Regions from separate parts of the uncultured Succiniclasticum sp. genome, predicted to be linked through region 1. Evidence: riboswitches for the same ligand, from Rfam matches in the RefSeq annotation. Region 1 holds a riboswitch; each other region holds the start of a gene.
What was found. Region 1 has a riboswitch for S-adenosylmethionine ahead of metK (methionine adenosyltransferase). Riboswitches for the same ligand answer to the same signal wherever they lie in the genome.

Region 1 (7,999 bases):
GATGTTATGAAGAGGAAAACTTTTCTGTTACGATTGAAATCAAGTCTGTCAACCACCGCTATAATGAAACGGCAATCCGTTTGCCGCATTTTCTGAATCCGTTGGAAGACAAGATCCGCAAAACGATTTTAGCTTCTGTATCCAGAGGCCGTATTGATGTTTTTGTGACTGCCAGATACACGGATCAGGGCGCGGTGAATGTGACTGTTGATAAAGCGCTGGCGGCAGCCTATCATAATGCCCTGCAGGAGGTAGGGCAGGCGATTGGCATCCCGTCTCCGTCCATCAGTGAGCAGGCAGAAATTTTGTATCTGGCGCGTTGCCCGGAAGTGATTACTGCAAAAGAAGGACTGTTTGACTGCGACGCCTACTGGCCTAAGATTAAACAGGCTGTGGACCAGGCGGTGGAAGCGCTGGTGGCCATGCGGGAGGCAGAAGGCAATAATATTGCGGCAGATTTCTATAAGCGGTTGGAGTTGATTGAACGCAATGTGCTGGAAATCGAAAAACGTTCTCCGCAGGTAGTAGCAGAATATCAGGCTAAGCTGAACGAACGGCTGGATGCCTTACTGGCAGATAAAAAGATTACGGCAGATCCGGACCGCGTGCTTCAGGAAGTTGCCATTTTTGCAGACCGGGTAGCGATTACAGAGGAAATTGTGCGGTTGAAGAGTCACATCCGTCAGTTCCGGGTTATTTTGGATGCCGGCCAGCCGGTTGGGCGCAAGCTGGACTTCCTTGTTCAGGAGTTTAACCGGGAAGCCAATACCATTGCATCAAAAGCCAATGATTTTGAACTGGCAAAAATTGTGGTGGACGTAAAGGCCGAAATTGAAAAGATACGGGAGCAGGTCCAGAACATTGAATAATGTAGAACAGGAGCAGGTATGAGTATTCAGTTGATCAATATCGGTTTTGGCAATATGGTTTCTGCCAATCGCATCATTGCGGTGATCAGTCCGGAATCAGCGCCGGTCAAACGGGTTATTTCGGAGGCGAGGGATAAAGGGCTGCTGATTGATGCCACGTATGGCAGAAAGACGCGCGCTGTTATCATTACCGACAGCAGCCATGTAATCTTGTCGGCGATACAGCCGGAAACAGTCGCAAATCGGTTTAATCCGGATACGGAGGAGATGGAGCCACAATGAAAAATAAGTCAGATAAACCACAGGGACTGTTGCTTGTCGTATCCGGACCCAGCGGCGCCGGGAAAGGAACGATATGCAGTCTGTTGCGTAAAGAACTGCCGGAGCTTTCCTATTCGGTTTCTGTTACGACACGGGAACCCAGAGAAGGAGAAGTGGACGGCCGGGACTATTTTTTTAAAACCGTTGCCCAGGTAAAGGACATGATATTCCGGGGCGAACTGCTGGAATACGCCCAGGTTTACGGTAATTATTACGGTACGCCGAAGCCTTATGTAATGAATTTGCTGAATGAAGGCAAAGATGTTTTGCTGGAAATTGATATCCAGGGTGCGCTTCAGATTAAAAAGGTTTTTCCTGACGGCGTATTTATTTTTGTGGTGCCGCCCTCGTTGGAAGAATTGCGCGCCCGTATCTATAAACGCGGTACGGATGCGGAAGATGTAATTGAAAAGCGCCTGAAAGCGGCAACCAGCGAACTGAGCTATGCCAGTGAGTACGATTATATTATCGTCAATGATGTAGCGGAAAAAGCAACGAAGCGTGTTTTGACCTTGCTGGAAGCAGAGCGTTATCGTGCAGGACGTACATTTTTTTTGGTTGATAAGATGTTACAGAAACAGGAAAATAAGTAATTTGTTTTACAGGAGGAATAATTATGAGCATGGTGAATCCCTCAATTGATAAACTGGCGACAATGGTTGACAGTAAGTATACCCTGGCTATACTGGCTGCCAAACGTGCGCGTGAACTGACAAAACCGGGCCAGTCTCTTCCCGGAAAAGAGGTCAGCATCGCATTGAAGGAAGTTGGCGAGAAAAAAATAACCTATACCCGTAAAAAGTAATGGAGCAATGATTATGCTGAAAGGGAAAAAGATTGTTCTTGGCGTAACAGGCGGTATTGCCATTTTTAAAGCGGTTGACCTTGTCAGCAAGCTGCGGAAACAGGGAGCCGAGGTTCGTGTTGTCATGACGGAGCATGCGGCGAAATTCGTTTCCCCGTTGCTTTTTGCTGAAATCAGCGGGCACAAGTGTGCCGTTTCCATGTGGGACGGACGGGATGAATTTAACGTAGAGCACATTGCCCTGGCAAACTGGGGAGACCTGCTCCTGGTGGCGCCGGCTACGGCGAATATTCTTGCTAAAATGGCCTGCGGTCTGGCTGATGATTTGCTAAGTACTGTACTCCTCGCAGCTTCCTGCCCGAAAATCGTATGTCCGGCTATGAATACGGGCATGTATGAGAATCCTGCTACTCAGGATAACCTGAAAACACTGGTCAGCAGGGGAATTACCGTTATGGAACCCGCCAGCGGGGAAATGGCCTGCGGTACATCCGGCGCCGGCCGTCTGCCGGAAGTTCCGGAAATCATCGCGTATCTGGAGCGCTTTCTGGCACAGCGGGAAGGCGATATGCGTGGCCTGAAAGTAATGGTTACAGCGGCCGGTACCCGTGAACCGATTGATCCGGTGCGCTTTGTTGGGAACCGGAGCAGTGGAAAGATGGGATACTCCATCGCCAGACAGGCTTTGCTGCGGGGTGCGGACGTGACGTTGATCACAGGTCCTTCCGCTTTGACGCCGCCGCCCTATGCCAAGGTAGTTCGGGTGGAAACGACGCAGCAGATGCTGGATGCCTGTCTTGCCGTGTATCCGGATACGGATATTGTGATCAAAGCTGCCGCGGTTGCTGATTTTAAGCCGCGCTCTGTAGCGGATCAGAAAATCAAAAAAATTCACCCGGAAGACGGAATGACCATCGTGATGGATCAAAATCCTGATATCTTGAAAACACTGGGCGGTATGAAAAAGCAACAATTTTTAGTGGGCTTTGCGGCGGAAACGCAAAACCTGCTTGAAAATGCGGCGAATAAAGTGAAAAAGAAAAATCTGGATATGATCGTTGCCAATGATGTTTCGCTGAAAGGCACCGGCTTCAATACGGATACCAACATTGTCAAGTTTTTGTATCCGGACGGAACAGTGGAAGCACTGGAGATTCTTTCCAAAGATGAGGTAGCTTCCATCCTGCTGGACCGTGTGATGGCAAAACGGCATTGATCTGTTTGAGGGTGTTACTGTTTATGATTGTTTCGCTTATTGTTAATTGTTTTTTAAAACCGGAAAAATATTTCTGCTGTGAAATTACTGTGAAACGGTTGCATTGCAAAAAATTTCTGTTATAATGGTTACGATAATTAAATAAAGCTCATCACGAGCGGTGGAGGGAACTGGCCCAGTGAAGCCGCAGCAACCATTGCAATTGCAAGATTGTCAAACGGTGCTAAGTCCTTACGAGAAATCGCAAGATGAGATCATAATAATTTTAAGATGCTCTCACATGTGCGAGGGCATCTTTTTTTAAGGAAAGGAGCATAAAAATGCGCAAATTATTTACTTCAGAATCCGTTACGGAAGGACATCCGGATAAAATTGCCGATCAGATTTCTGATGCGATCCTGGATGCAATTTTAGCGGAAGACCCTAATGGCAGGGTTGCCTGTGAAACCGTAGTCGCTACCGGTCAGATCCATATCGTAGGTGAAATTTCGACGACCTGTTTTGTGGACATTCCCAAAATTGCCCGTGATACGGTTTTGGGAATCGGCTATGACAGAGCAAAATATGGTTTTGATGGTTCTACCTGCGGTGTGTTGATTTCCATTGACGAACAGTCCAGTGATATTGCTATGGGTGTAGACAAAGCATTAGAAGCAAAAGAGGGAGCAGCTGCGGAAGATGAAACCGGCGCCGGAGATCAGGGCATGATGTTCGGTTATGCCTGTGATGAAACACCGGAGCTGATGCCGCTGCCGATTTCTCTGGCCCACAAACTGGCGCGCAGGCTTACCGAAGTTCGAAAGAACAAGACGCTGACCTATTTGCGCCCTGACGGAAAAACCCAGGTTACGGTAGAATATGAAGATGAAAAACCGGTTCGCGTAGATACCATTGTCATCTCCACCCAGCATGATCCCGATGCAACCCAGGAACAGATCCGCAGGGATATGATTGAACTGGTTATCAAGGAAGTGGTACCTGCAGAACTGTTGGATGAAAATACCAAATACTTTATCAATCCTACCGGCCGTTTTGTGATTGGCGGTCCCCAGGGGGACAGCGGTCTGACTGGACGTAAAATTATTGTGGATACCTATGGCGGTATGGCCCGTCATGGGGGCGGCGCGTTCAGCGGTAAGGATCCTTCCAAGGTGGACCGTTCCGCTGCGTACGCGGCACGTTATGTGGCAAAAAATATTGTGGCGGCAGGGCTGGCAAAGCGTTGTGAGATCCAGCTGGCGTATGCGATCGGTGTAGCGCAGCCTGTTTCTATTTTGGTGGATACCTTTGGTACCGGCGTCATTGCAGACGACAAGATTGCAGAACTGGTACGCAAAAACTTCTCCTTAAGTCCGACGGGTATTATCCGCAGCATGGATCTGCGCCGTCCTATTTACAAACAGACTGCTGCTTACGGACATATGGGGCGGACCGATATTGATGTTCCGTGGGAACACACAGATAAAGCGGCAGCATTAAAAGAACAGGCGGGAATTTAGCAGTTTCTTTACAAAACAGAAAATAAATACTATAATTAGTGTATATTAAATAGCTGGTGCACGAATATTATAGTATCTTATATGTGCCCTGAAGCTAAAAAAATGTACAGTACTATAGTTATTAAAGTCGGGGAGACCGGGTTGCGCATGGCGCTTGAAAGGACTGAGTAAAATAGGCTTAACATCTAGACAGAAACAAATTGCGGAAATTGTCAGGCTGGAAGGTCCTATTACAGGACAGCACATTGCGGATAAATTAAATGTGACAAGGGCGGCGTTGCGCTCCGATCTGGCCATTTTGGTCATGAGCGGCGTGATTGACGCACGCCCCAAAGTCGGCTATTTCTTTAATGGCAAAAGTACGCTGGGATTACTGACGGAAGAGGTTTCTGTTATTTTGGTATCTGATATCCAGTCATCGCCGGTCGTAATCAAAAATTCAAAAAGTGCATATGATGCTATAATCAGCATGTTTGTAGCCGATGTTGGCTCGGTCTATGTAGTGGATGAGAGAAATCTGCTGGTTGGTGTTGTTTCACGTAAAGATCTTCTGAAACTGGCTACCAACAGTAATGGTGATATGAAGACGATACCTGTCGTCATGGCGATGACACCGCTTTCAAAAATGGTTATGGTTTTTCCCGATACGACGGTAGCTGCTGCGGCAAGGAAGGTTATTGATAATCAAATCGACAGCCTTCCCGTGGTTCGTTGTGTCGATAAAAAAACAAAAGACTATGAGATTGTAGGCCGGATTACCAAAACGAATTTTACAAGGCTGTTTGTTGATATTGCAGAGGGAAGGGAAGTGAGTCATCATGACTGAAAGCAACCCGATTATCTACGCATTGTCAGATTCAATTGGCGGAACGGCGGAGTCTGTCATTAAGGCAACGGTCAGCCAGTTTACGGAAACAAAGTTTGATGTGATAAGGGTTCCCTATATAAATAATAAGGAACAAATTGACGAAGCACTGGAAGAAGCTGTACGACATAAGGCCGTGGTGTGTTATACGATTGTAAACCCGCGCCTTCGTGAGCATCTTGCGGACAGAGCTGTGGAATTGCAGATACAGGTGGTTGATGTTCTGGGTCCTATGTTGCGGGCAATCCAGAAGAATTCTGGATTGCTTCCCAAAAACCAGGCGGGGCTGATTCATGCACTGGACCATGAATATTTTAAACGTGTAGAAGCGGTAGAATTTGCGGTTAAGTATGACGACGGTAAGAATCCGTTGGGCCTTTTGAAGGCGGATATTGTTATTATCGGTGTATCGCGTACATCGAAAACGCCGTTGTCCATGTACCTGGCCCATAAACAGCTTAAAGTAGCTAATGTCCCGTTAGTACCGGAAGTCGTTCCCCCACCGGAACTGTTCAAGGTACCGCATCATAAAATTATCGGTCTCCTGATCGATCCGTACAAACTGACCGATATCCGTATGACCCGTCTGAAAGCAATGGGACTTTCTGAAGATGCTACTTATGCAGATGTGGATCGTATCAACGAAGAACTGGACTATGCCAAAGGTATCATGCGGCGGGTACACTGTATGATTATCAATGTGTCGAATCGCGCTATTGAAGAGACTGCCGGTATTATTCTGGATTATTATTATAAGAATAATGCAGCCCGCCGGTAAGGAGCAGTTATACTGATTATGAATGTTCGAGAATATACAGAAGGGCTGGAACAGAAAAATCTGATGCCCTGGGCCTGCAAGAGCGCAGCTTCCCACCGTCTGTCCGAGGAGCCGCAGGATGATTTGCGCACTGCGTTCCAGCGGGATCGGGACCGTATTATCCACAGTAAAGCGTTCCGGTCCCTGAAGCATAAAACCCAGGTCTATCTGTCACCGGGCGATCATTACCGTACCCGTCTGACCCACAGCATGGAGGTCTCACAGATTTCCCGTACGATCGGTCGTGCGTTGCGCCTGAATGAAGATATGATTGAAGCTGCTGCACTGGGCCATGATCTGGGACATACGCCTTTTGGTCATGCAGGGGAGCGGGCCATCAATAAATATACGGGTCATTTTACACATAACGAGCAAAGTATCCGGGTGGTTACGTATTATGGCCGGCAGGGACGAGGTCTGAATCTGACTGCGGAAGTGCAGGATGCCATCTTGTGTCATACCGGGGAAAAACTCCCGGGTACACTGGAAGGCGCTATTGTACGCCGGTGCGACCGTATCTGTTATTTGTGTTCCGATTTGGATGACAGTATCCGGGTCGGGCTGGCCGGCCCTGATAAACTGCCGGGGATTGTGGCCATGCGTTTGGGAACACAGCCAACCCAGATTCTGGATATACTGGTTCACAATATCGTTGAATGCTCTGCCGGTAAAGATAAAATAATTTTAGATTCGTATTATGACGAAGCGGTCGAGGAGTTCCGCGACTTTATGTTTGCTTATGTGTATGAATGCCCTGCACTGGAAAAGGAACACCAGAAAGCAGAGCACGTGATCATGAGTCTGCTGGATATGTATGAAAAGGAGCCGCAGCTGCTTCCGGAAGATGTTCAGTTGAATTTTGACCGCTTTGGCAAAATGACGGCGATTGTGGATTATGTGGCAGGGCTGACAGATTTAAGCGCTGTCAGGATGTTCAATCAGCACTTTGTGCCAAAGGTCAGCGAATAAAAGAAACAGTTAATAAAATGAATCCGTGTTTTTATATAAAGATATTGATGAAAGAGTCTTATTGAATTTCATAACAGGAGCAGCGGATAAGCGACTGAATACAAAACAGTCGCTTACGTTTTTTATTAATCAGTGTTTCATAAACTAAAGTGTCAAGTGTTTTTGCGTGAAAAAAGAGGATTTTTTTATGAAATATAGAATAAGTAATTAAAATTCGATAATAAGGAACCTACGATTGATGGATCAGCAGTATGAAGATTTTAAAAAACAGGTAAAAGACAGCTCTGATATCGTCGATGTCATTGGCGGTTACATCTCGCTGCAGAAAAAAGGGCGTTACTATTGGGCCTGCTGTCCGTTTCACGGGGAAAAGACACCTTCATTTAGTGTGGATAAGGAACGACAGTTTTTTTACTGTTACGGCTGTCATACCGGCGGAGATGTATTCACCTTTGTACAGAAAATAGAGAACAGCACATTCCCGGAAGCAGTCAAGTCGTTGGCTGCTCGTGCCAATATCCCCGTTCCCGAATCGCATCGGACGGCGGCTGATGTGCGCAGGGAAGAAAAACGAAAAGAGATGTACCGGATTAACGACTTGGCCTGTCGCTATTTTTCTGCGTGCCTGCATAAAACTA
Region 2 (7,999 bases), on a different contig from region 1:
GCAGTTGTGCATCCATTTCTGGCTGCTTTTTCATACAGTTCCATAGCTTTGGCAGGATCTTTAGGCACGCCGTATCCTTGTCTGTACAGAAAAGCCAAATTGTTCTGTGCGCTTGCATCCCCCTGTTCCACAGCTTTTTCATACCATTCAGCTGCTTTGGCAGCATTGTATTCCACACCTTTGCCAAGCTCATACATTTTTGCCAAATTATATTGGGCAAGCGCATACCCCTGCTCAGCTGCTTTTCTGAACCATTCTGCAGCTTTAACATAATCTTTCTTTACACCTTGACCGTTCTCGTACATAACGCCTAAATAATTTTGGGCATCTGCGTCTCCCTGTTCCGCAAGCCTGCCGAATATCTCGGCAGCTTTGCGGTAATCTATTTTAACGCCTGTCCCATGATAGTAATTTTTGCCCATTTCTAAATTATAATCACGGTTATCACAGGTTTTCATATTTTTATTCTCTTTCATATTCTGCGTTATTCCTCCTTTTTCGCAATATTGAGGATTTCCTCTAGTTTCGACTCCGAGTGGATGCAGTACAGGGCCAGTTCAGACCCGCAATTCCGGTACGCCTTGTCGTACTTATTTTTCTGACGCGATGTCGTAGTAATCTCCTTCGTGCTTTCCAAAGTCAATTGCTTGTCCAGTTCCATTTTGTTTTGCTCCTTTTAGTCTCACATCTTCTTTATTAATTTATGCGCTTTCTTATACTGTTTTTTACAATACGCCTGCACCTTTGCGTCGATGCTTTCTTCTGTGTCGTTCTCTTCCAATAAAATGGGGCACTTTTTGCGGATTTCTTCAATATCGGGAATCATCCCTCCAAAGCAACCGGCATGACCGTCATAGTCGTACTCAACAAGATAACTTTCCGGATCGTAGCTGAACCAGAAATCCAGTCCGTTATCAATATTCCATATCCTGTCCTCTTCTTCACTCAACAGACTTCCGTCGTTGTAGCCGTACCACAGGCACGGATACATTTCGGTGCCGTCCTCATCGATCCAGCTCCCTCTTCTGTTTGGCGCTGGCCACCGGGTAACATCTTCAATCCGTTCCGAGCCTTTCTGCAACCCGACGTGCCAGCCGGTTTCTTCAACAAATTTATCCAGCGCGGTTTCAATATATTCGTCCGTGGAGTCAAACAGGCCACATTCCATCAAGGTTTCTTTAATTCTGTCTAAACTGATATATTCTTCGATATTGATTTCATGTGTCTCCAGTACTGTCCCGTCTTCCGCGATGCAGTCCAGGTAGACTTTGACGTCTTCGTTCAGGGGAAGATCGGCATCCCCGAATTCCGACGTCCGTACTTCACCGTACCAGAAATGTCCCTGCGCGGCTACGTCGTCTTCCGTGTAATGGACGCCTAAAAGTTCGTTATAATCCAGCTCGCTGTATAACGTGTCACTGATCTTGTCCTGTAAGTCGTATAACACGTCTTCAATTGAGAATTCATAATCATCTTCCTTGTCGCAATCAATCTCCGGATTTTCCATCTCCTCCCTGAATTCACAGCCTGGATAATCACAGTACAGGACAAATTTTGTGGGAATCTTTTTCTGTTCTTTGTCTTCGTGATTTCCATTCATGTTTTTGGATTTATCTGTGATCTTTTTCATAACGAATCCTCCTCGTACCATTAATCTTTTTTTCGGTTTTCTGCTTTTGTATTTTAGTCTTCATCAGGAAGGTTGTGTACGTTTCTGACCTTCGCCCTATATTCAAGCAGTTTCATATGCAGTTGCTCTTTTATCTCCGGATCCGTTTCGTTGTCCCATGCTTTTCTTAGTTTCTGATAATCGGAATCTTTCTGTAATATCGAGTTCAATCGCCAGTTCTTCGGTGGCCTGAATCCAAAATAAATTTGTGCGGTAGGTCTGGTTTCTTTCGGATATGTTTTCACTGTCAAATCTAATTTGCTTTCTTTTTTCTTCTGTTCTACCAATTGTGTTCCACCTTTCGTTTTACTCATCTTGTTATCAGATTATGTTTTGTATCCGGTTTTATATCATGAAATATTTTTTTCCTATCCGCTCCTTTCCTTCATCACCGGGCAAAAGAAATAGCCCATCATGGTGACGGGCTGTATGTAAAAACAAAAGCCCATCGGAATGATGGGCTGAATTCTCAACATCCCATCATACAAGCTTTAGCACCTTGCCCTGTAGGCAGGTTGCTGTGCGGTCACCGAGCTTGTCTCTCGCGCACTCTTTATGGTCAATTGGGTTCACTTATGAAATTATTTTGGGGAACATTTTTCATTCCTTACTACAGTTATATTATATCACAACTTTTAATTCTTGTGTTCGCTTTTACGGCGACAAATACTATTCTTTTTTACAAAGCTGATTGTGATATTCCTTTCTTCCTATTTCCATTTTATCTAACAGGTTACCTTCATAATCAAAGTATTCATATCCTCCGAATTCAATATTATTCTTCCTGACAAGAACTAGAAACTCTGCATACTCGCTTTCATCATTTTTAATATCATCATAATCGGAAAGCTGGGGATAATAAGCTTGTATATGTTCTTCAAACAGGAAAATAACACCAAACTTACATGGAATAAAAAACCGATCTTGCTCTAAAGAGTATACACCATAAAAAAATAAAATACATCAGTCCCTGCGACAAGTACCTTTCTATTCATGTCAATGTTGGTATAATCAATATCTGCAAACTTTGGTTTTAATAAGACGGTTCCATCAATCTTCATCAGACCGTATAAACCATTATCTTCTTCCTGATAGACTACCATGTTATAGTCAGTATATTGTATAACTGCATATTGGCAGGGAATTGTTTCCGTTCCGGTATGATCCAGAGCACCCCAACGCGGTTTCCCGTCAATCATTTTTGCAACAACATAATATTCTTCTTCGCATTCAGAACCGTAAGGGCCTATCGCATACACGTACTGCGGCTCAATCACCACGTTCCCTTCTGTGTCTATAAACCCCCATTTACCGGCTTCAGGGTCATCCATCCAGTATGGACCATCATCCGGCCACGGATAGGCAAGCCGCTGGGCGTTAAATGGACAAAGCCCGGTACCGTAGAAAAAAAGTTCAAACTTTTCCGTAGTATCCACCACAACTTCTTTTCCGCTTGCTGTAAGGAAATGCGGGTTGCGGTCAGTGGGCTTCGTGATGTCCTTACATCCTCTGAGATATTTCTCAACCCATTCTTTATCCATTTCTTCATCCCACTCTTCATCCGATAAAGGTCTTGATTCCTGATAGTCTGCCATCAGTTTACTCCTTTTACATCATACTTTAGATGGAAACACTTCTGTTCATAAAGCAGAGCAGAGCCGCCCTGCCGGAGACTTTACAAGTCTTGATGAAGCAGACGACGGTCCTGCTCTAAATCCGACGCAGCTCGTTTATCGAGCAAGTACGCCGGAGTTGACAGCAAGTGGACGACCGGTCAAAATCGATATCAAGCGTACCGAAAACCGGAAATAGGTCCACCGCTGTCAAAGGCTTCTTTCAATTCATTATTGTTCCTCCCATTATTACTATAGCACATTTTTTTATGGTCGTGGTCGCCATCATGGCGACATTTTTAGATGGTTTCCAAGCCCCAACTATATAAAATATTATTCGTTAAGTATATCCTCAAGGACTCCATCCAAATCATAGTATGCCGATGCAATCTCTTTGAAGGATTTCGTTACATGGTTATTATTGCAGTCTACGTAATCCACATTGCAAAAATCTATCCATCCCGAGAACTTCAATCCGTTACCATCATCAAACCGCAAAATAATATTTTTGACAAAATCGGTTTGGCCCTCTGCCGGATTCCAGGGCTGAAAATAGTTTTCCCGTTCACTGAGGTCACAGATATGTAGTTCTACTGCTGTGATAGTTCTCCCTATACAATCCTTAAAGAATGCCGAAGCATCTATATTAGGAAAATTAGTACCTGCTTTAATGTCCCAGGGAATACGGTTCATGCTTACCCGGTGTTCTCCATCGGTTTCTTCCAGCATTTCCAACACATCCCCATCCTCAAAGCGAATCAATAAGGGTTCATCTATTTCAGCATAGATACCGATGGGTGCTTCATAATCTATTATCTGTTCCGCGTCATCTGTTTCTTTTAACAGCAGAGATTCGAGATGATAACTTTGCAGACAATAGTTCAAGCCGACCAGTTTGAGATCTGCAATCTTTCGTCCTTCCAACTTAAAAGAATCCAGCCTTTTCTTCAATTCAACTGGAGAGAACAGAATCGGTGCAGACCATGTGTGGCGAGAAAACACGCTATTTTCATAACAGTCGTAATGTGTTTTTATTTCGCTTTCTTGATCCTGTGCTACTGTTTTTGTTATGTGATATTCTGACGGTACTCCCCCACACGTTATTGGCTGTTTCGGAACGTTCTTCGTAGTATAAAGATTTTTAAAATGTTTTTTCTTCATTCACACCCACATCCTTACCTATTTTTGATGATCTCCGAACCAAACTTACCGCATCACTGTTTCACTTCTTTATAAACCGCTGACTCTCATAAGTTCATCTTCTTTTAAAACAAGAAGCGTCCAGTCTTTCATATCCTTTATCTGTCTCTGATACTTTTCTCTTTCACTTCCGTTTGCAATCTCAATACACTCTCGCATCAAATCAGCCACATATATATATTGTTCCCTGTTAAACCTATCCTTCAAACCTGTAATTTTCCGTTGAACCGTAAAATCAAGCACTTCTTCCAGACTCTTCAAGCAAAGTATTTTTTCGGCAGTTTCTATAATTTGATACCACTGTTTACAGGTAAATTCGTAATGGGCATGGTCATCAAAAACTTTCCCTGTAGAAAACGTAATCGCTTCCCGAAAAAAATAGAAATCGGTGTCAGCTATATATAAACATGTCGAACCATTCCCGGGGCTAACGGCTATTAATCCACCATCTTCTTCCTCATACTTTCTTTTGAAAAAGAAACAGGGGCATTGAGAAACAAACCCGCAGGTTTTATCTTTATGATATTCATCCCAGGCTTCTTTGGAATACATTTCTGTCTTAGAAGGGGCAACAAGTGTTGTTTGCTGTGCATCCGTCTCTTTATCAGTTTCCATATCCAGCCATTTATACAGTTTTAATAATTCTTTACGATACTGTTTTTTATCAAAATGATAAGCACGCATGCCGGAATAGTCCCACAAATCGCTGTAACACGGATCGGTTTTAAACGGATTATAGAATCCTGACCATGTAACAATATCTTCAGTTTCTGTAATTTTTACATGTAGGGGCCAGCAACCAAAACAGCCGCACCCGCAATCCAAAATCCTTGGCTCACAGTAATCGTCCGAATCGATGTCCTGAACTTCTGTCAGCTCATCAAACAACTCCCAAACTCTTGTCCATACGTAATTTCCTGCCCTCCCCGCTTCTCCATTCTTTGTAGCACTTGGCAGTTCACCTTCCTCGGCAATATCAATAAAGCTTTTTCCATTAACGTATATAGCCGCCACATTGCTTGGTTCACGGTCTGGTCCAAACGTAAATTGCGTTAATTTGAATTCAATTATGTCTAATGGTTGCATACTTCTTACCCCATTTCAATCTATAGCTCAATCAAATAAGATCTTGTCTTTGGCATGTAGTTTTGTTATAATTGTCCAGGGCCTTGATGGTGTGCCGTTAATAGCGGTTTTGAACACACTGTCAGGGTTTCCTTTTTTTATAAATTAGTCCTTCCCGGCACACAAAACCGGATAACAAACCCGGGGGCCGTGAAGGACTGTTTTCAGCAAATGGTTTACTGGCACTGGCTCCGCACGAGCCGTCGACCGAAAACTCATTGCTGAAATTGATTTTTTTATTAGTCCTTCACAGCTCGGTACACCTGCTTCCAATGCAGGGACTGCCGTGAAGGACTGTTTTCAGACCGCTGCTGTTTTAATACAGCTACACGGTTTTGCCTTTTATAATAGAGCCGCGGCGTACCAGCCCGGGACGAACCCTGCATGATTACTATAGCATATTTTTTTGTGCCCGTGGTCGCCATGATGGCGACATTTTTAGATGAACCCTAATGTCTCTTACTTTTCTGCAGCTTTAAAATTGTAAATTGGTTTTAAAATATCAACTACATCTACCGTTTCTTTTAACGTGGCAAGAATGTCATTCACACTCTTGTATGCCATCGGCGCTTCGTCCAGCGTTTCCTCCACCACGGTCGTGGAATAGATTCCTTCCATGGCTTTTTTGTATTCTTCCATGTTAAGGTTATGGAACGCTTCTCTCCGGGACATCAGCCGTCCGGCACCGTGAGGCGCGGAATTATTCCATTCCGGATTGCTCTTACCGATACCCAGGATGCAGCCATCCCTCATGTTCATCGGAATCAGAACCCGCTCGCCTTTGGGTGCCGCAATGGCTCCTTTCCGCAGAATCATTTCATCCACATTGATGTAGTTGTGGATGGTGGTAAACTGATCAACCACAGTAAAGCCGCACATTTCAATGATTTTCTGCGCAATCATGTTCCGGTTCTCGTTCGCAAACTGCTGGCACAGGACGATATCGTGCAGGTAATCATCCATGTATTTGCCATACAGGTAGCAAAGGTCATCAGGAACACCTTTATCTTTTCTTTCCAGCTTCAGCTGTTTCAAAGCTGCCTGTATCTCTCTCTTCCGTCCTTCTGCTTTCAGTGTACGAATGATTTCTGCCGATTTTTCCGGATATTCATCCTTACCATGGTTTAAATCAATGGCCATCTTCTGGTAATAGTTTGCAACCTGTAATCCCAGATTCCGACTCCCGGTGTGAATGATCAGATACAGTTCCCCATCAGAACCCCGATCCATTTCAATGAAGTGATTCCCTCCGCCCAGCGTTCCCAGGCTCAGCCCCAGATATGTTTTGTGTCTCAGCCGTTCATAGCAACGGAACCGGGTCAGGTCAAAATCTTTCTGCTTCTCTTCCCACACATTAAATCCGGAAGGAACTGCGTGTGCCGCGGCATCCAGTTTTTCAAAATTAATATCCTTCTCCTTAATATGGGTGGTCAGCATGCCGCAGCCAATATCTACACCAACCAGGTTAGGAACAATTTTATCCACGATGGTCATGGTGGTACCGATCGTGCATCCCGTCCCTACATGAACGTCCGGCATGATCCGGACTTTGCTGTTTTCCATAAACTGGCAGTCAAGCATCCGCCGAATCTGTTCCACCGCCCCAACATCAATTACATTTGCATAGCAAATTGCAGTTCCAAATTTTCCTTTTATTTCCATTTTTATCCTCAAGCAAACCTATTTGAAACGTATGAAACCAAAATACAAGCAAGCAATTAAAATGCCAACTATTGCAATATCTAGAAAAACGATACCGAAATTTCCACTTATCAGACACCAGACAAGTGCGCCAAAAAATAATCCGGGCATGAACGCTGCGCTTATAGCCTGTGCCATTCTATTCTTTTTTGCTTTTGTATAAGTGTATATTCCGACTGCTATAGCAACCACTGGAATGAGCAAAATTTCCATTTTTTCTCACGCACCCAATTTTATTCATTTGCTTACTAATTGTTCCCGCTTGCATGATTACTATAGCACATTAATTCATGTCCGTGGTCGCCATGATAGCGACATTTTTAAATAGTCTCCAAGCCCCAGCTTTCTAAAATATTGTTTACTTCCTCTACGGAACGCATATCGTTCGTAATGCAATATTTAATTAAAATATCGGTAATCATACTGCGCGACAGGGCAAACCCCGCAGCGTTTAACAGGTCTTCTGTTTCCTCTTCATTCAGTTTCAGCGCCAGGGCAAAACGCACCACTGTATATTTTCTGGGGTGGTACTCCGGATCGCTCTGGATTTTGGAAAACAGTTTCCGGTCATAGCCGGCTTCGCTGTAAACCATAGGCGCAGTCATATTTTTTGCATCTATGTAACGCAATAACTTTTTTGTAAAAGGATCTTCAGGAACAAATTCATTTTTGTCTGGCAGTTCCTTCTCCT
Region 3 (7,999 bases), on a different contig from region 1:
CGGTGTTGCCGAATGTGCCGACCTTCGCACAGGAGAGACGTTCGAAGTTGAATTTGGCCGCATCATTGGAGCGGACGGAGCCATGTCGGCAGTGCGGCGCCTGCTTACCCGAAGAAACCAGCGGGTTGGGATTGCGATGGAAGGAGTGGTTCCGCCGCTGAGCCAGGACAGTGTATTTGAATATCTTCCCCGGGAGGTCGGATACAGCTGGTACATTCCACAGGGAGAGAATGCCGTTGCAGGCTGCATCAGTTATCCTGGCAATGCGGCAATTTGCCGGAAAGGGATGAATTCGCTTTGCCGGGGTCTGCAGATAGAAGCGCCGCGTTCCGTGCGCGGGGCAGCTATCCCCATGGGAGGAGACATATTATTGGAATACGGCAGTCGGGCCAGTTTTGTGGGAGATGCTGCCGGGCTGATTGAAGGATGGTCCGGGGCGGGAATCGAGCAGGCGGTAATATCGGCGCGGCTGTTGTCCGAATCGCTGCTGAACGGAAATTCCTATACAGAAGCCATGAAACCCCAAACGGATTATATTGCGAGGTTGGCTCAAGCTACAAAGAAAAGTCTGTTTATGTACCGGTTTTTCATTATGCGTAAAGGAAAACCCGCAAAGCCGTTTGCTTAAGTAAAAAGTTTATAATTTGAACACAAATTTTATGTTTTTTTGTGGTATTATAAAAAATAAAACTGCCTATGCTGTTTTATTTAGGTTACAAGGGGGGCTTATCATGCCAATCAACAAAAACGAACTCTCAAAAGAACAAATCATGAAAGCCATGCAGTGCAAAACTTCCGATGAACTGATGGCGCTGGCGAAAGCCGAGGGCTTTGCTATTACCAAAGACGAAGCTGATGCTTACATGGCGGAACTGGCCGATATGGAATTGGACAGCAATGAACTGACGAAAATAGCGGGTGGCAAGTGCTATATGGACTGCCCCGATTTCGAATGTACCTATTAAAAAGTTGGTTCTAATCTTTATATAAAAAATTTTTCCAACTGTGTCAATTTTGTTCAATCTGTTTTGTATATATTAATAAAAGCATTTAAATTAATAATTAAAAGGAGGATTTTACGATGCCGATCAACAAAAATGATATTACCAGTGAGATGATTCAGAAAGCTCTGCAGTGTGAAACTGCGGAAGATTTGATTGCTTATGCAAAATCAGAGGGAATTGAATTAACCAAAGAGGAAGCAGAAGCTTATTTGGCAGAATTGGGTGACCAGGAACTGGACAGCGAACAGTTAAGAAAGGTAGCTGGTGGCGGAGACGGTCCATATGTGGATTGTTTTACCGATTGTTTAACAGACTGTGTGAATCGGTACACTTGATACAAGTAGAATGTAATGATAAATCCCTCGGTTTATTTATAAATAAACCAATGTCATTAAGTTAAATTAATTCCCAATTTTTCACAGTAAGTGATTCAACAGCCGTGGAATTTCTACGGCTGTTTTTTTAATATTGTTTATAATGAATACTGGTGGTAAAATAATATAAAGTTGGAAAATGTTCAAAATCAGGTTATCGCAGCGGTCATAGATTTTTATATAAAAAATTACCCTGATTGTATCAGAAGATGCTTTTTGCCTGTTGGATGTTACCGGCACAGCTTTTTATATTTGTTGTAAAATATCTGAAAAATATGATATGATTAAACGGTAATTGAACGAATCTTTATTATTCTGTACCGGCAAATCTGCCTGGCGCCTTTTTCGTGCCGGGCGCGACAGATAAAGAAGCCGGCTAACGAATTCGGAGGATGGTGCATAGCATGGAAGAGGAATACCTGAAAGTTTCTCCGGCCCGTGTGGCGCAGGCTCTCGCAGCGGACTATTTTTGCATTTATTATGTAAATACAAAAAACAATAAGTTTATTGAATACAGTGCGTCGGAGGAATACAGAGCGCTGGGCCTGCCGCGCAGCGGGGAGGACTTTATCAGTTTTTCGCGGGAACGTTTTGAGTCAATTATATATCCGGAAGATCAGGAACGGTTCCTGGATGGATTCGTAAAAGAAAAAATCATTTCGGAGCTTGACGCGCACGGCATTTACAAGCTTGCCTTCCGCCTGATGTTTAATGGAGTACCCACATACGTTCAGTTGAAGGTCACGCGCATGATTGAAAAGGAAGGAAGCCATATCGTAATCGGCATCAGCAGCGTGGATGAACAGATGAAAGCTATGGAAGCCTTTGAAATGGCGCACCATGCCAGCATCACCTTTGGGCGTGTAGCCACGGCGCTGGCCGGGGATTATTTCAGTATCTACGTGGTAGATTTGGATACGGATCATTTTGTCGAATACTCTGCCACAAAAGAATTCGACACGCTGGGAGTAGAAAAAAACGGCGAAGATTTTTTCAATCTGAGCCGGCGGAATATGTCGCGGCTGATATACGAAGACGACCGGGAACGCTTCATGGGAACGTTTTACAGGGAAAAGGTCATGTCCATCCTGGAGCGTGACAAAATTTTTACCATGAAATACCGGCTGGTGTTTGGAGATACCCCGGTCTGGGTCAGCATGAAAGCCACGCTGCTGGAGGATAACGACGGGCGGCATCTGATCATCGGGACCAACAATATTGAAGCGCAGATGGAACGCGAAGCGGAGTACCAGCGGCGCGTCAGGGAAGCGCGCACTAGCGCCAGAAATGATTTTCTTGCCAATATGTCCCATGACATCCGTACGCCGATGAATGCCATCGTGGGGTATACGAACATTGCCAAAACCAATAAGCACAAACCGGAAACGGTTGCAGACGCGCTGGATAAGATCGGCTCGTCCAGTCACTATCTGTTGTCCCTGATCAACGATATTCTGGATATTTCCAAGATTGAGAGCGGTAAAATGCAGATCAGCTATGGGCCTTGCGATTTGGCTGCGCTGTTCCGGCGTATTGAGGATATTACCGAGTTGCAGGCGAAAAAGAAATTTCTGGTCATCACGTACCGTTATGACAGTGTCCGTCACTATCAGGTTAACGCTGACGAGCTCCGCCTTGAGCAGATCCTGATCAATATTATCAGTAATGCGATTAAGTATACGCCGTCAGGCAAGACGGTGGACCTGATCGCGGAAGAGGTTCCCTCGCCGGGCGGGAAGAACAAATACCGTTTTATCATCAGAGATACGGGTATCGGGATCAAAGAGGATTATATGCCGCACATCTTTGAGAGTTTTACCCGCGAGGAAAGAACGACGGTAAACCGTATTCAGGGGACCGGCCTCGGACTGGCGATTACTGCAAAGATTGTGGAAATGATGGGGGGAACGATCTCCGTTAAGAGCAAACTGGGAGAAGGCTCTGAATTCACTGTAGAATTAGAACTGGAACCTTTGGAAACAGATAGCCCGGCAAATGCCGACAATAGCGAAAGCATAGATCTGGCTGGCCGCAGGATCCTTCTTGTGGAAGATAACGCCATCAATGCGGAAATTGCCAGGATGATTCTTGAACAATACGGGGCCGAGGTGCAACAGGCTGAAAATGGTGAAATCGGCCTGGAGGCTTTACAGGAAAAGGGACCCGGTTATTATGATGCGGTTCTGATGGATATCCAGATGCCGGTCATGAACGGATTTGAAGCAACAAAAGCAATCCGCGCGCTGGGCGGGGCATACGCAACCGCGTTGCCGATCATTGCCATGAGCGCAAACGCCTACGATGAAGATGTCCGGGATTGTCTTGCTGCAGGGATGAACGGGCCTATTGCAAAACCGTTTAACCCGGATGAACTGATGCGGATTTTGCGCAGATATATCAGCGCGGATTGAATTGCAGCATACAGGTTTAATTACATTTATATGTGTGTTGATACAAATCACAATTTGTGCGTATAGTTCATGCTGCAGGCAAAGACTTCGCAAACCCGCCCGCGATTGCTGTTCCATGGATTTATTCGCCTGTGGCTTCGGAACTCGGGACTCTGTCCCTCAAACAGCCTCGCCACGACGGCGAATTTCATTTCATGGAATGACGCAATCGCTGCCGATGGTTTGCTTATGTCTTTGTCTGCTTGTATAATCCTGAACCGAAAAATCCCAGTTTTGCTTTGCAAAGATGAGCATGATATAATTAAAAAAATCCCGGCAGCGTCAATTTTGGGAAACCTGTTTTGTATATATAATAAAAGGCATTTAAATATCATTTTCTTAGGAGGATTCTACTATGCCGATTAACAAAAATGAAATCACAAAAGAAATGCTGAAACAAGCTCTGGAGTGCAAAACTGCGGAAGATTTGATTGCATTCGCTAAAACCGAAGGCGTTGACCTTACGAAAGAGGAAGCCGAGGCGTACTTTGATGAGTTATCAGAATGTGAACTGAAAGACGGTGAACTCAAACATATTGCGGGAGGAAAGGCGCCGGGTGGCGGTGATAAAAGTATCCCTCCAGAATCCCGCTATTGAGGATTCTATGGAAAATTTCAGTTTTGCTTCAAAAATTTTAGTATGATATAATTTAAAAAAACAATTCGCAACTTGCTATTGCAATTTGCGAAAAGTTTATTAAATGAAAGATAAAACAAAAACAAAATTGATTTGACCAACATTTATTTGAATAACGGTTTGACCACATGTGGTATAATATAAGTGTAACGAGGGTTGAGGTAACCAACGTTGCACTTACTTACTTTAATATTGATTCCTGCAATGGAACCCAATTGACCATAGAGAGTGCGCGAGAGACAAGCTCGGTGACCGCACAGCAACCTGACCGGGCGCCCGGTTAAGGTGCTAAAGCTTGCATGATGGGAAGGGAAGATTCGGCCCATCAGACGATGGGCTGTTAATGTTGCGCTATAAGCCCGTCATTGCGACGGGTTTTTCTTTTGCCCTTTTTGTCAGCACCATGTGGGGGAAACCATATACAACCTTTATCTGACAGGTCATGTCGCTCGGTCAGCGGCCACAATTTTCCTGCACAGTGTGCAATAGAAAGGGCAAAGGCTTAAGGAAAGAAAGCAGAGAAAGGAGACACCGTGTTATGGATATGCAGTGTGAAAAAACGGCAACAACGATATTAGATGCAAATGCAGAAGCAGCAAGACAGTTTTTGGAGGAAGCGGTGGCGGACTTCCGGAACGATTCGCTGCAGGAGTCTCTGGAAAAGATGGTGGTACTGGAAACGCTGACCCGTGAAATGATCGGCGCAGTGAAGGAAGAAAGGGATAAGCGCAGTGAGAAAGTTATGGTTGCGCCAAAGGTGAAACGGCCTGTGCGGCACGTCATGTGGTATGAACTGAAAGACAAATACCTGCCGGATCATTGGAAACGGAACCGGGATTACCGGAATGAAATGGAAGATACCGTGTTATGCCAAAGTACTTCTCATGAAACGCGATTAGAAACATTGCCGATTAAGGAAGAACTCATCGAAACCCTGGGGTTGTCGGTACGTTCTGAAAACTGCCTGCACCGCGCGGGCATTGAAACCATAGGAAAACTGTCGGATACAACGGCAGCAGACCTGAAACGAATCCGAAACCTTGGGAAAAAATGCCTGGACGAAATTATAGAAAAGTTGGCGGAAAAAGAGTTAACGCTGCGAGAGGAAGAAACTGAAGGTGAAATAGTATCTTTTGTAGAATAATAAAAAGATATTATATTGGGAGATACAGCGAAGGAGAATCATGCTAAAATCTGAACGTCGCGAGTCACTAAAATTTAAAAAGCGTTACGGGCCCCGGCGTCATAAACTGTTGGGGATTAACAAGTGGACGCGAAAGAGAAAAGCTATTCAGGAAGAAAAGAAACAACAACAATGATTGATTGACGTTTTACAGGAGCTGCCAGGTGCGCAACTTTTTTCCGTTTATGACGACAAATCCGGAAGTTACCGGCATACGAGCGGATTTCATTTACGCAAACTATATTATTGCGTGCGTGCTTCCTCTTTTTGTCATTTTTTTATGCATACGCATGGTTAGCAACACAAAAAAGGCAGGCGCATTCACCATTTTGCTGACCGGACTGTTTGTGATGTTTCACTGGGAAGAAATGCGACCTGCTTTTATCAGTATTATAAAAAGTATTGCTGTCAACCCTCTGGCGATTTTTGGAGTGGTTTTGGGGTGCACGGGGTTTGTCGGTTTAATAAAAGGATTGTACGATGAAGAGCAGAGTGAGGAGTATGTCCACAAGAGACAGTATTGGAACGGGATCATTGTGATTATGTACCTGGGAATTGTGTTGGCCTGTCATGGGAGTGGCGGGTGAAGATCATGAAGAAGAATTGTAAAACGGAATATGTGACAGGCAATTTTATGTTTGTGGAATTTGCGAGGGAAGAAAGATTTCTTTTATATACTAACTTGTTCGTAATGTTGACGAATAATATCTAATAATAGTGTAGTATGATTTGACAATCATAAACCTGTCCATAGAGTTGGTTATGTGATAAAATACTATAGTAAGGATATATTTTGGATTAAAAAGTAATGTGGGTTAGCTATGCTATACGTGTTTTCTATCATCAACATCATAACTTTTTTCGTCTATGGTCTGGATAAACTGAAAGCCGTCAACCACTGGTGGAGGATTCCGGAGTGGGTGCTGCTGGGTCTGGCTGTGGCAGGGGGCGCTGTCGGCGCGTACCTTGGCATGCTTGTGTTCCGTCACAAAACGTTAAAGCCGTTGTTCCGGTTCGGCGTGCCGGTAATGATAATAGTACATGCGATTGTCGCAATTTACACATGGAAATAATGTTTAGGAGCGGAAAGGAATAACCTATAAAATGGATGACAGCAAACAACAAATGCCTGACAATGTACCTAAGAATAACAGAGGCCGTTATGGAATTCGCGGCAGCAGTAACAGGAGTGGGGATTTCAACCGGTATCTGTTTCTTGCCAAAACCCATGATTATATCCTGTTCTTTACCAATAATGGGCGGGCTTATATGCTGCGTGGGTATCAGATCCCGGAAGCCGGGCGCCAAGCGAAGGGGAGTGCCGTTATGAATCTGCTGCCGCTGCGTCCGGAGGAAAAGATTACGGCGGTCATCAATGTACATGATTTTGAGGATACGAAGTATCTGGTTATGGCTACCGACAGGGGAACGGTAAAACGCTGCAGGCTGGCGGAGTTTTCTTCTGTCCGGAAGAACGGAATAAAAGCCGTTACCTTGCATGACGGGGAAGAACTGATCGGCGTAAAGATAACGGACGGAAACAACTCCATCCTGTTGGGCACACGCGGTGGTATGGCGATTCATTTTGATGAGCAGGATGTACGCTGCATGAGCCGGAAGACCCATGGGGTGGCGGGCATCGATCTGCATGAAGCGGATTGTGTCGTCGCAATGGATGTGGTCCGCGATGATGCCGGTTATGTGTTGTCGGTAACGGAGAATGGTATCGGCAAGCGGACCGCGGTTTACGAATTCAAAAAGCAGAAGCGGGCCGGAAGGGGACGTATCGGTTACAAGTTGACTGCAAAAACCGGTTCGGTTGCGGGCCTGTGCGTTGTGCATGCTGACGATGAGGTGTTCCTGTTTACTGCGAAGGGCTACGTTCTCTGCGTGGATGTGGATGAGTTGCGAATGTTGCATCGCGATGCGAAGGGCGTTATTATGATGAGGTTGCGTGAGGGGGATAAGGTTACGGCGATTTGGAAGGGGACGCCGTAAGTTTTTGAGGAAGGAGTTTTAGCATGAAACAGGTTCAGTTTACATTTCAGGACGATAAAAAGCTGGAAGAAGAATTACGGAAACTCCGGCAATGGGGCAGGAGCAACTTTTGCTCGAAGGTATTGATCCAGATTTGTACAGAGATTCCGGACCGGGAACGGATCGAGCATGTATGTGAGACCATTGAGAGGCTGATGCCGGAAGCTCTCTATGCCGGCTGCTCTTCCAACGGGAATATTGTTAACGGCGATTTTTCCGGCGGGTCCATTGCGGTTATCTGCACGCTGTTTGAATATCCTTCCACTCAGGTGGAAGTGTTGCAGTATCCGCTGCAGGCTGATACACAGGAGAAT

Region 2: another riboswitch for S-adenosylmethionine. It lies ahead of QZV31_RS12555 (hypothetical protein); the one in region 1 lies ahead of metK (methionine adenosyltransferase).
Region 3: another riboswitch for S-adenosylmethionine. It lies ahead of QZV31_RS12245 (DNA-directed RNA polymerase subunit alpha C-terminal domain-containing protein); the one in region 1 lies ahead of metK (methionine adenosyltransferase).

Annotation. Positions count from the first base shown of each region.
Region 1 is NZ_CADBFF010000003.1:9,598-17,596, forward strand. It holds gene QZV31_RS02065 (YicC/YloC family endoribonuclease) at 1-869, shown strand, start outside; gene remA (extracellular matrix/biofilm regulator RemA) at 888-1,151, shown strand; gene gmk (guanylate kinase) at 1,148-1,783, shown strand; gene rpoZ (DNA-directed RNA polymerase subunit omega) at 1,813-1,995, shown strand; gene coaBC (bifunctional phosphopantothenoylcysteine decarboxylase/phosphopantothenate--cysteine ligase CoaBC) at 2,009-3,211, shown strand; SAM riboswitch class I at 3,357-3,466, shown strand; gene metK (methionine adenosyltransferase) at 3,532-4,710, shown strand; gene QZV31_RS02095 (helix-turn-helix transcriptional regulator) at 4,874-5,536, shown strand; gene QZV31_RS02100 (pyruvate, water dikinase regulatory protein) at 5,529-6,353, shown strand; gene QZV31_RS02105 (deoxyguanosinetriphosphate triphosphohydrolase) at 6,372-7,361, shown strand; gene dnaG (DNA primase) at 7,600-7,999, shown strand, end outside.
Region 2 is NZ_CADBFF010000042.1:669-8,667, forward strand. It holds gene QZV31_RS12540 (tetratricopeptide repeat protein) at 1-476, opposite strand, end outside; gene QZV31_RS12545 (hypothetical protein) at 485-661, opposite strand; gene QZV31_RS12550 (hypothetical protein) at 683-1,630, opposite strand; gene QZV31_RS12555 (hypothetical protein) at 1,684-1,956, opposite strand; SAM riboswitch class I at 2,147-2,231, opposite strand; gene QZV31_RS12560 (WG repeat-containing protein) at 2,599-3,264, opposite strand; gene QZV31_RS12565 (hypothetical protein) at 3,616-4,443, opposite strand; gene QZV31_RS12570 (hypothetical protein) at 4,513-5,568, opposite strand; gene QZV31_RS12575 (RtcB family protein) at 6,067-7,269, opposite strand; gene QZV31_RS12580 (macro domain-containing protein) at 7,629-7,999, opposite strand, start outside.
Region 3 is NZ_CADBFF010000037.1:1,183-9,181, forward strand. It holds gene QZV31_RS12220 (FAD-dependent monooxygenase) at 1-628, shown strand, start outside; gene QZV31_RS12225 (hypothetical protein) at 732-965, shown strand; gene QZV31_RS12230 (Nif11-like leader peptide family RiPP precursor) at 1,082-1,339, shown strand; gene QZV31_RS12235 (ATP-binding protein) at 1,783-3,789, shown strand; gene QZV31_RS12240 (hypothetical protein) at 4,184-4,426, shown strand; SAM riboswitch class I at 4,682-4,774, shown strand; gene QZV31_RS12245 (DNA-directed RNA polymerase subunit alpha C-terminal domain-containing protein) at 5,004-5,609, shown strand; gene QZV31_RS12250 (hypothetical protein) at 5,813-6,235, shown strand; gene QZV31_RS12255 (DUF1294 domain-containing protein) at 6,470-6,721, shown strand; gene QZV31_RS12260 (DNA gyrase C-terminal beta-propeller domain-containing protein) at 6,753-7,646, shown strand; gene QZV31_RS12265 (diguanylate cyclase) at 7,670-7,999, shown strand, end outside.